DNA from 2 places in the Anaerobacillus sp. ABR4_321 genome. Region 2 is predicted to be linked to the other one. Evidence: a T-box and tRNA genes for the amino acid it is inferred to sense, from the RefSeq annotation. Region 2 holds a T-box; the other holds one or more tRNA genes.

Region 1 (5,420 bases), 1.6 Mb from region 2:
GTACATAATCGATCGAAAGAGTGTAATTCTCGAAATCATAGCTCCCTCTTATATCTTTATAAGCTTTATAACTTTTTCCATCTATACGTTGTAAATGATCGGTCAAATTCTTCATATGAGGTGAGCCTCCTTTTGAGCTTCTAGTAGTCGCTTATGATAAAATGAACGGAAATAAACAATAAGGAGAACGGTAACATGACTAACATTTCTCTCTCAACATCTATTACCGAAATACTTCCTGACTTTAAGATTGGATGGATCACATATCATGATATCGTGGTTGAAAACTCACCGCAAATGGTGCGCGGAAGATATCAGTTCTACCTTGAAACTATGATGATGGATCTAGAAGATGCAGAGATCACATCTTTTCAACCAGTTAAAGAATGGCGAACAGTATTTAAAAAGCTCGGAACCGATCCTTCACGCTATCGCCCTTCGTCAGAAGCATTATTAAGAAGGCTTAAGAAAGGTTCTGACCTTCCTAGGATTCATTCTGCTGCAGATATAAACAACCTTCTCTCATTGCAGTATAAGATTCCGATCGGTATCTATGATCTAGATAAGGTAGAAGGATCGATCACCATCCTTCTTGGCGATGAGTCTACAACGTATCAAGGATTGAATGGTCGAGAAGTGAACTTCACTAACAAGCTAGTCTCTCTAGACGAAAAAGGACCATTCGGAAGTCCGATTGTGGACTCAGAGCGTACTGCTGTTACTGAGGAAACGACAAATGCTATACAGCTATATTATATTCAACCTTCCCTCTCTAATGAGGAGGCAAATAAACTTTTACAAGCTTCTGGGGAAATGTTTAATCAGATTCATGGCGGAGACTTTAATTACGGATTAGCAAACTGAACGATAATAGAGCAAACATAAAAAAACGCAACGCTTCGTTAATCATAACGAAACACTGCGTTGGGTAAATGGTGAAAATTCGAGGTTTTTCTACAAACCTCGCTGATGTAGTTAGAATAACACAAAGTATAATAGCAAAACAATAGGTAATTTTAATTTTCTTTAGATTTGCTTTACAATATTTCAATATAGAATCTACAAGTGTATGATAGTGACTGAAACCAATGTGAAAGGAATGAGCATATGGAACCTTTTTCAATACCATTCTTTGAAGAAAACTTTAGACAGTACATAAAGAAAAACGATGATGTGTTCTCAAAGCAAGAAGCGATGAACAGCTACTACCGGTCAGTTGTGTCTTCTATGATTTACGACAATCTTAACAAAAATTCTGAGATCGTTCGTAGAATTCGAAACCTGGATACTGCATACAAGACGATTAAAGAAGAAAAGGCGGAAGAATAACAAAAGGCTCTCTTACAACATGTAAGAGAGCCTTTTAATTCGTTTACTTGATGTCACATGAATCAGTACCACAAGCGTCACCTTCACTAGTGATTACCTGAAGCTGCTTATCCTCTTCCCAGGCTTTGTTTAACGCCTGTTGGAACATCTCTGGAGGCTGGGCCCCTGAAACAGCATACTTTTCATTAAAGACGTAGAATGGAACGCCTTGAATGCCTAATTGGCTGCCAAGAGACTCATCAAAGCGTACTTCTTTTGAAAACTCTTCACTACGAAGCATATCATTCACTTCTACCCTATCAAGTCCTACCTCTTCAGCTAGGTTACAAAGCGTGTCATGATCAGAGATGTCTTCCGTTTCAGTAAAGTAGGCATAGAAAAGTCTTTCTGCCATCTTTTCCATTAGGTCGTGTTTTGCGGCAAACTGAAGCAGTCGGTGAGAATCAAAAGAATTAGTAGGCTTCATATTCTTAAAATCAAACGTTAAGCCTTCGTTTTCTGCTTGTTGCCTCATGTTCTCACACATACCTTCAGCCTGTTCAAGGCTGACATTATACTTACTCGCTAAAAGCTCAGCTTTGCTTTTTCCAGTTGCTTTTTCTGCGTTCGGATCAAGTTCAAAGCTTCTATAAACGACCGTAACCTCGTCGCGATGTGGAAAGGATTGAAGCGCGGTTTCTAAGCGTCTTTTTCCTATATAGCAAAAAGGACATACAAAATCAGACCAAATTTCTACTCTCATGGTTATCACTCTTTCATAGTAATCGATTTACAGTCAGTGTACCATTTTTCGCTGATAGAGAGATAATGTTTCGCTCATTGCAAGTTATTGTGTTGATTATCTGGAGAAGAGGACATCGATGCCTCAACTTCAGAAAACAATTTTGAATTCATTGGGCCTGTCGTTATCGCTGAATTGGATGGACTTCCACCTAATAAACGTTGAATCGCTATCAAATCCTGACGTAATGAATCGACATCGCCTTTTGTCGCTGCTTGCATGTGAGGCTTTAGTGTATAACCCAGTTGGCCATTCGCTTCCATTGTAGCTTCCTGAACGTCTTCGATCGAGGAGATTTGAGAGTGTCTTAATTTCATTTCTAATTGATCAACAATTAACCTCAGCTTTTTTAGTTCTTTCTCTTGCAATGTACCGTCCTTAATAACCATCTTAGACCGCCCAGAAACCAATCCTTCGATCCAGTCGACTTTCAGCTCTCCAAGTTCGATTAAAACCAGAGTAAGTACGAGTACTAAAGCTATTAACAACGTCACTAGCACATTTTCCCCAGCAATCGGCTGTACGATCAAGGAACCCATTCAAATCATAATAACGACCTGAGCGATCGTCATCTGATTAATCGATTTTCGTCCTGCAATCCGCAAGATGAACGTTCCTCCAACAACGAGTAATACAGCTTTCCATAACAATGAATAATCCAACACACCCTCTCCTCCTTCTCATGAAGTCGATCTCGGCTATCACACATTCTAGTTTTCACTGAAAGATGAGACATTATGAAGAAGTGGTTGTTTCTATCGAAGGTTTAAGACAATAAAAAAAGACTTCTACACTGTAGAAATCCTGACGTTTAAGTATCAAATATGTAACTGGTACCGGTGGTCGGGTTCGAACCGACACTCCTCACGGAACACGATTTTGAGTCGTGCGCGTCTGCCAATTCCGCCACACCGGCATAAAGACAATTTTTTAATTTCGGAAAGTAAATGGTGCCGGAGGCCGGGCTCGAACCGGCACGGAGGTACACCCTCCGCAGGATTTTAAGTCCTGTGCGTCTGCCAATTCCGCCACTCCGGCAGGACTTTTTAAAAAAATATGAAGATTGGAGGCGGCACCCGGATTCGAACCGGGGCGTAAGGGTTTTGCAGACCCGTGCCTTACCACTTGGCTATGCCGCCGTTATAAAAATGGAGCGGAAGACGGGATTCGAACCCGCGACCCCCACCTTGGCAAGGTGGTGTTCTACCACTGAACTACTTCCGCAACTAATATGGCTGGGCTAGCTGGATTCGAACCAGCGCATGACGGAATCAAAATCCGTTGCCTTACCGCTTGGCTATAGCCCAACATAATGGGGCGACTGATGGGAATCGAACCCACGAATGCCGGAACCACAATCCGGTGCGTTAACCACTTCGCCACAATCGCCATTATTTTAAATCTTAATTGGCAGGGGTAGTAGGAATCGAACCCACACCGGAGGTTTTGGAGACCTCTGTTCTACCTTTAAACTATACCCCTATCAAAATGGTGGAGGGGGACGGATTCGAACCGCCGAACCCTGAGGGAGCGGATTTACAGTCCGCCGCGTTTAGCCACTTCGCTACCCCTCCAAAACAGGCAATTATCATTGTAATATATACTATATATAAAAACAATGGAAATTGATACCTTTTTGAGAAAAATGGTGCCGGCCAGAGGACTTGAACCCCCAACCTACTGATTACAAGTCAGTTGCTCTACCAATTGAGCTAGACCGGCAACATGGTGGCTCCGGACGGAATCGAACCGCCGACACGTGGATTTTCAGTCCACTGCTCTACCGACTGAGCTACAGAGCCATGTTTTAAACATTCCGCTTTTACGTTATTTAGATCTAGCTTATAGTAAGAGTTTAGGTTGCCCTAAAGGGCTACAATTAAAATTCAGCTAAGATGCTTATTCGACGTAGTGGAATTTTTTGGTTGCACTCTACCGAGTACTCCCATTGATTTCTAGCAAGAAGTCTATTCGACGTAGTTAGAAATCTTAAATTGGTTGCGGGGGCAGGATTTGAACCTGCGACCTTCGGGTTATGAGCCCGACGAGCTACCGAACTGCTCCACCCCGCGATAATATAATGAATTTTCTAAACCAACTATGTTGATTGAAAATGGCGGTCCCGACGGGAATCGAACCCGCGATCTCCTGCGTGACAGGCAGGCATGTTAACCGCTACACCACGGGACCTTTGAAATGGTGGAGGATGACGGGCTCGAACCGCCGACCCTCTGCTTGTAAGGCAGATGCTCTCCCAGCTGAGCTAATCCTCCACAGAGTAAAACAATAAATTAAGTTGGTGACCCGTACCCCGTACGGGATTCCGACGCGTTAGCTAGTCCCGCTGCGAATCTTCTTGAGATTGCATCTTGCGGGGGAACCCTTGGGTGAGAAGCCCGTAAGCTTCTTTGAAAAATGGTGACCCGTACGGGATTCGAACCCGTGTTACCGCCGTGAAAGGGCGGTGTCTTAACCGCTTGACCAACGGGCCAATCTAGTATGTAGCTGGCGGAGAGCGAGGGATTCGAACCCTCGAGACGGCGTTGACCGTCTACACGATTTCCAATCGTGCTCCTTCGGCCACTCGGACAGCTCTCCATGGCTCCACAGGTAGGATTCGAACCTACGACCGATCGGTTAACAGCCGATAGCTCTACCACTGAGCTACTGTGGAATAATGTTTAGCCTGGCGACGTCCTACTCTTGCAGGGGGAGAGCCCCCAACTACCATCGGCGCTGAAGAGCTTAACTTCCGTGTTCGGCATGGGAACGGGTGTGACCTCTTCGCCTTCATCACCAGACTTCTAACAGCTCGCACTTTCGTGTGATTGCTAGCGACAAGATATATATTACAATATATTTTGTCATTTTTCAAGGAAAATTTTATTCCCTGAAAACTAGATAGCACGCAACATCGTATTCCAATTTTTTAGGTTAAGCCCTCGATCGATTAGTATTCGTCAGCTCCACGTGTCGCCACGCTTCCACCCCGAACCTATCAACCTCATCATCTCTGAGGGATCTTACCAGCTTGACGCTGTGGGAAATCTCATCTCGAGGGGGGCTTCATGCTTAGATGCTTTCAGCACTTATCCCTTCCACACGTAGCTACCCAGCTATGCTCCTGGCGGAACAACTGGTACACCAGCGGTGTGTCCATCCCGGTCCTCTCGTACTAAGGACAGCTCCTCTCAAATTTCCTGCGCCCGCGACGGATAGGGACCGAACTGTCTCACGACGTTCTGAACCCAGCTCGCGTACCGCTTTAATGGGCGAACAGCCCAACCCTTGGGACCTACTTCAGCCCCAG
Region 2 (5,420 bases):
CAAGCGCTGGAAGCTTTACGAATGAACACGCTTTTTGTGTTCAATCGTAAAGGTGAAGCGTCTCGAGAGCCTGGTCACTGCAGCTAGTCATAGAAAAACAGAGTATCGTATTTAGCGTATTTGGTTCTTTTTAATTATTTCTTAAACAAAATCCGGTGGCTTTTGCCACCGGATTTTGCTTATTGTACGCCTTGAGCCATGTAAGAGAGCATTTGCTGACGCTCGTCTTCAGGGGCTTCTTTCCAAAGGACTTCGAAAAGGACACCAAGACCTGGTAACATTTTTTCTTCACCGCTTTGGATCGCATCGAGAATCGTTGCCTCTATCTGATCCTCATTGTTACCAGATACGTTAGCAAGGATGGCTTTTCTTAAGTTAAGGTCCATGCTTTCCACCTCACCTTTCTCTTTCGCTTGTATACCAAGCAATCTTAGTATGAACGAAAGAATGGAATTTCATGAATTGCATTGGAATCTTCTCGATCTTGCGTCTATAATGGAATCATTGAAAAATGAAGGAGAGCACTATGCTTATTGAATCTGTGAAAAATCAAAAAGTGAAAGACTGGAAAAAGCTACAGACGAAAAAAGGACGAGAGAAAGCATCTTCGTTTCTAATCGAGGGACCTCATATTATCGAAGAAGCAGCGAGAGCAAATGCGCTCGTGCAAGAAATCATAATTTCAGAAAGCACTGATTTCGAGATTGATCTGTTTAAAGATCGACCAGCCGTCTATACTGTTACTGATAAAGTGATGAAAGAATTAACTGCAACTGAAACACCACAGGGCATTTTGGCTGTTTGTAAAATGTCTGAATCAAGTTTAGCAGAAACCGGAAAGTTTATTCTCTTAGATGCAATTCAAGATCCAGGTAATTTAGGTACGATCATTCGTACAGCACATAGCGCAGGATATGATGGTGTGTTGCTTGGTCATGGAACAGTGGACCTTTATAACAGTAAGGTACTGCGTTCTACTCAAGGATCGCTTTTTCACATCCCTATAAAAAAAGTAGATCTGCGCCACGCCGTGAAAGACTTAAAGGATGCTGGTGTTTCGGTTTACGCAACGGAAGTTAGCGGTGGAACTCCTTATCATCAGTTACAGGGTCCAGAGCAGTTTGCTGTGATTATGGGGAATGAAGCGAACGGCGTTTCAAAAGAACTCCAAGAACTTGCTCATGACAAGGTGTATATTCCAATCTACGGTGGGGCTGAATCATTGAATGTAGCTGTTGCTGCCGGAATCCTTATTTACGGGTTGATGCCTTCATAATCATGCTTGCAGACTGAGCGTTTTTTTTCTATAATTATAAAGAACTTCATTATATTAAAAACAATGATAGAGAGTAGTAAATTGCCTCTTCCTATTAAGGGAGGAAATGCCTTGACTGAGAGCATTTCTATAGGAACGCTTTTGAATTCACTCTGGAGTTGCCGCTTGATACCCAAAAGCGGACCGGTTATGAACCGTTATCGTTTACCAAGGCTGATGTTACATATCAGTGAATTAGGGTGGTACCGCGAACTCAAATCTTCGCCCCTTTCCGTGGGGCGAGGATTTTTTTGTTTTTTAAACGAGTAAGGTTGTCACAATTGTGTTGTACAAACTGAAGTAGGTATTTTTTACAAAGATTGAAATGGAGGTAAAAATGATGGAAGAACGGTTACAAACACTTAAAGAAGAAGCATTGTCTCAAATTGAATCTGCTTCTTCAATGAAGGAATTGCAAGATATTCGTGTAGCATACCTTGGAAAAAAAGGACCGATCACAGAAATTTTAAGAGGTATGGGAAAACTTTCTGCTGAAGAACGTCCGAAGATGGGACAGCTGGCTAACGAAATTCGCGCAGCGATCTCTGAAAAACTTGATGAGAAAACACAGGTGATGGAAAAAGCAGCTGTTGAGGAAAAGTTAAAGCAAGAGACCATCGATATTACATTACCAGGTCGTCCTGTCAATAAAGGAAACCATCACCCGTTAACGAGAGTGATCGAGGAGATTGAGGATCTCTTCCTCGGTATGGGCTTCTCTATTGCAGAAGGTCCTGAAGTGGAAACAGATTATTATAACTTTGAAGCGTTGAACTTGCCTAAAGATCACCCAGCTCGTGACATGCAAGACTCTTTCTATGTGACAGAAGAAACGTTACTTCGTACGCATACTTCACCGATGCAGGCAAGAACAATGGAGAAGTTAAACGGAGAAGGACCGGTAAAAATTATCGTTCCAGGTAAAGTTTATCGACGAGACACGGATGATGCGACTCACTCTCATCAATTCATGCAAATCGAAGGACTTATGGTCGGGGAAGACGTTCGCATGAGTGACCTTAAAGGGGTACTTCAAGCTTTTGCTAAAAAGATGTTTGGTGAAGAAAGAGAAATTCGTCTGCGTCCGAGCTTCTTCCCGTTCACTGAACCATCTGTAGAGATGGATATTTCATGCTTCAACTGTGGTGGAAGCGGATGTTCAGTTTGTAAGGGGACTGGATGGATTGAAATTTTAGGTGGCGGAATGGTACATCCAAATGTGCTCCGTATGTCTGGATTTGACCCTGAGAAAGTGACCGGCTTTGCTTTTGGTATGGGGCCTGAAAGAATTGCGATGCTCAAATATGGCATCGATGATATTCGTCACTTCTATACAAATGACAGCAGATTTATCAAGCAGTTCAATCATATATAAGCGTAAGGAGGAGAAACAATGCTCGTATCATTAAATTGGCTAAGTCAGTATGTAGACATTGAAGGATATTCAGCTGATGAATTAGCTGAACTGATTACCAAAGGCGGTATTGAAGTTGAAACAGTTGAAAGTTTGAACAAAGGGATCAAAGGCGTAGTGATCGGTCATGTACTTGAGTGCGCTTCACATCCTGATGCTGATAAACTTTCTGTTTGTAAAGTGGATATCGGAGAAGAAGAGCCTGTCCAAATTATTTGTGGTGCACCAAATGTGGCGAAAGATCAGTATGTTGCTGTCGCAAAAGTGGGGGCTGTTCTCCCAGGAAACTTCAAAATCAAAAAGGCGAAACTTCGTGGAGAACCTTCGCACGGAATGATCTGCTCTCTACAGGAACTTGGTGTAGAAAGTAAGCTCGTTCAAAAAGAATATGCTGAAGGAATCTTTGTATTCAGTGACGAGGTAACACCAGGTGAAGATGCTCTAGAATACTTAAACCTTAACGACACGATCCTTGAGCTAGGATTAACGCCAAACCGTGCAGACGCAATGAATATGATCGGTGTAGCGTATGAAGTAGGCGCAGTATTGAACCGTCCGATCTCACTGCCATCACCTGAACTTGTTCGTTCAGAAGAAAGTGCTGAGAATCATGTGTCAGTCCGGATTGAAGATGAAGAGGACGCTCCATACTATGGCGCGACGATCATCAAAGATGTTACCGTACAACCTTCCCCGCAGTGGCTTGTAAACAGACTTGTTTCTGCTGGAATCAGACCGATCAACAATGTGGTGGATATCACAAACTTCGTATTACTCGAATATGGTCAACCGCTTCATGCTTTTGACTATGACCGTTTTGGATCAAAAGAAGTCATGATTCGACGTGCGAAACAAGAAGAGAAAATCGTAACGCTCGATGATACAGAGCGGACGTTATCGAGTGATCATCTCGTTATTACGAACGGTCATACTCCTGTAGCAGTTGCAGGTGTGATGGGCGGAGCTGATTCTGAAGTTCAAGGAGATACTACGACTGTTTTGCTTGAGGCTGCTTATTTTAATAGCAAGCTCGTACGTAAGTCTTCAAAAGATCTAGGGTTGCGGAGTGATTCAAGTTCTCGTTTTGAAAAAGGCATCGACCGCAATCGCGTTGTTCCAGCAAGCGAACGAGCAGCACAGCTAATACAGGACCTTGCAGGCGGAACGGTTTTAAGAGGTGTTGCTGAGCAAGGAGCTCGTCACGTTGAAGCGAAAGATGTAAGTGTTGAAGTAGCTAGAATCAATCAAGTATTAGGGACTGAAATTTCGGAATCAGAAGTTGCGGCTATTTTCGATCGCCTGCAATTTTCTTATAAAAATTTCGGTGGAATGTTTACCGTTCAAGTTCCTCCACGTCGTCCAGATATTACGATTACGGAAGACTTGATCGAGGAAGTTGGTCGTTTATATGGGTATGACAATGTACCAGCTACCCTTCCAATTACAGAAAGCACACCTGGACAGTTAACGGATTATCAAGTAAAAAGACGTCGTGTTCGTCGCATGCTTGAAGGAGCTGGACTTTATCAAGCAGTAACCTATTCCTTAACATCTCCAGCAAAACGTGTTTTCTTCTCAGACGAATCACCTGAAGCAATTCGTTTAGCTATGCCAATGAGTGAGGAGCGTAGTGAGCTAAGAACGAGCTTATTACCACATCTTCTTGAAGCTGCTCAATATAATATCAATCGCCAGCTTGAGAATATTGCACTATATGAAACGGCATCAGTCTTCTTACCATCAGGATCAGAGCTTCCGAAAGAGGAAGAACATCTTGCGGGGGTAATGACTGGTTTATGGCAAGAGCATCCTTGGCAGAAAGAGAAAAAGCCTGCGGACTTCTTTGTAATGAAAGGAGTAGTGGAAGAACTAGCGGTTGACCTCGGACTTCAAGATCGTCTTTCTTTTGTTCGTGCTCAAGAGCCTAAGCTACATCCTGGAAGAACGGCAGCTGTTCATCTCGACGGTGAGGCAATCGGCTATCTTGGTCAACTTCATCCAGAAGTTGAAAAGGAACTAGATTTGAAAGAAACGTTTGTGTTTGAAGTAAACCTTGAGAAGATGTTAACTGCAAACGTGGAGCATCTTAAATACGCGAAACTTCCTCGTTTTCCATCGGTAACACGTGATGTTGCATTAGTTGTTGATGAGATGCTCGAAGCGTCCGAAGTAAAAAATGTTATTCAAGGCGCTGGTGGAAGCAAGCTAGTCGATATCAATTTATTCGATGTGTATCAAGGTGAGCATTTAGAGGAAGGTAAGAAGTCGCTTGCCTTCTCATTAAGATACTACAACCCAGAACAAACGCTAACTGAAGAAGAAGTGAAGAGTGCACACGATCGCGTACTACAAGCTGTCGAAGAGCAGTTTGGAGCGGTGTTACGTAGCTAAATACTTCATCTCTTTGAAACTCAAGGGCTGTCGAGTAATTCTCGACAGCCCTTTTCATAGTATCAGGTAGAAGATGCTTTAAGGTTTTTAAGAACATTGATTACAAAAAAGACGATCGATAGAAACAAAACAAAGCTCCCGATCATAACGAGTAGGATTAGAGAATCGTTTCCATAGAGCAGGAAACCAAGACCTAGCATGAATAAAGGAAGGGATAGGTTGAACAGCCAAAAATGAAGCTTTGCCATAAGGTTGTTGGAAATATCGAATTGGTGGTAGATCAAGCCGAAGGCAGCCATT

Evidence for each region. A T-box is a leader RNA that pairs with one kind of tRNA and senses whether it is charged. The one in region 2 lies ahead of pheS (phenylalanine--tRNA ligase subunit alpha), so its partner is inferred to be a tRNA-Phe.
Region 1: it encodes a tRNA-Phe, which carries the amino acid that the T-box ahead of pheS (phenylalanine--tRNA ligase subunit alpha) is inferred to sense. The anticodon was not compared.

Annotation. Positions count from the first base shown of each region.
Region 1 covers NZ_JBSWTK010000001.1:222,302-227,721, forward strand. The annotation lists gene ACXADT_RS01150 (ABC-ATPase domain-containing protein) at 1-115, opposite strand, end outside; gene ACXADT_RS01155 (B3/B4 domain-containing protein) at 196-864, shown strand; gene yvfG (protein YvfG) at 1,108-1,329, shown strand; gene ACXADT_RS01165 (DsbA family oxidoreductase) at 1,373-2,071, opposite strand; gene ACXADT_RS01170 (YetF domain-containing protein) at 2,146-2,604, opposite strand; gene ACXADT_RS01175 (hypothetical protein) at 2,650-2,775, opposite strand; tRNA gene ACXADT_RS01180 (tRNA-Leu) at 2,942-3,026, opposite strand; tRNA gene ACXADT_RS01185 (tRNA-Leu) at 3,059-3,148, opposite strand; tRNA gene ACXADT_RS01190 (tRNA-Cys) at 3,175-3,249, opposite strand; tRNA gene ACXADT_RS01195 (tRNA-Gly) at 3,260-3,334, opposite strand; tRNA gene ACXADT_RS01200 (tRNA-Gln) at 3,343-3,417, opposite strand; tRNA gene ACXADT_RS01205 (tRNA-His) at 3,424-3,499, opposite strand; tRNA gene ACXADT_RS01210 (tRNA-Trp) at 3,519-3,592, opposite strand; tRNA gene ACXADT_RS01215 (tRNA-Tyr) at 3,600-3,684, opposite strand; tRNA gene ACXADT_RS01220 (tRNA-Thr) at 3,757-3,832, opposite strand; tRNA gene ACXADT_RS01225 (tRNA-Phe) at 3,837-3,912, opposite strand; tRNA gene ACXADT_RS01230 (tRNA-Met) at 4,106-4,182, opposite strand; tRNA gene ACXADT_RS01235 (tRNA-Asp) at 4,225-4,300, opposite strand; tRNA gene ACXADT_RS01240 (tRNA-Val) at 4,308-4,383, opposite strand; tRNA gene ACXADT_RS01245 (tRNA-Glu) at 4,527-4,601, opposite strand; tRNA gene ACXADT_RS01250 (tRNA-Ser) at 4,617-4,708, opposite strand; tRNA gene ACXADT_RS01255 (tRNA-Asn) at 4,710-4,784, opposite strand; rRNA gene rrf (5S ribosomal RNA) at 4,795-4,911, opposite strand; rRNA gene ACXADT_RS01265 (23S ribosomal RNA) at 5,041-5,420, opposite strand, start outside.
Region 2 covers NZ_JBSWTK010000001.1:1,832,453-1,837,872, forward strand. The annotation lists gene sspI (small acid-soluble spore protein SspI) at 180-386, opposite strand; gene ACXADT_RS09430 (TrmH family RNA methyltransferase) at 527-1,276, shown strand; T-box leader at 1,331-1,548, shown strand; gene pheS (phenylalanine--tRNA ligase subunit alpha) at 1,656-2,690, shown strand; gene pheT (phenylalanine--tRNA ligase subunit beta) at 2,709-5,120, shown strand; gene ACXADT_RS09445 (cytochrome-c oxidase) at 5,183-5,420, opposite strand, start outside.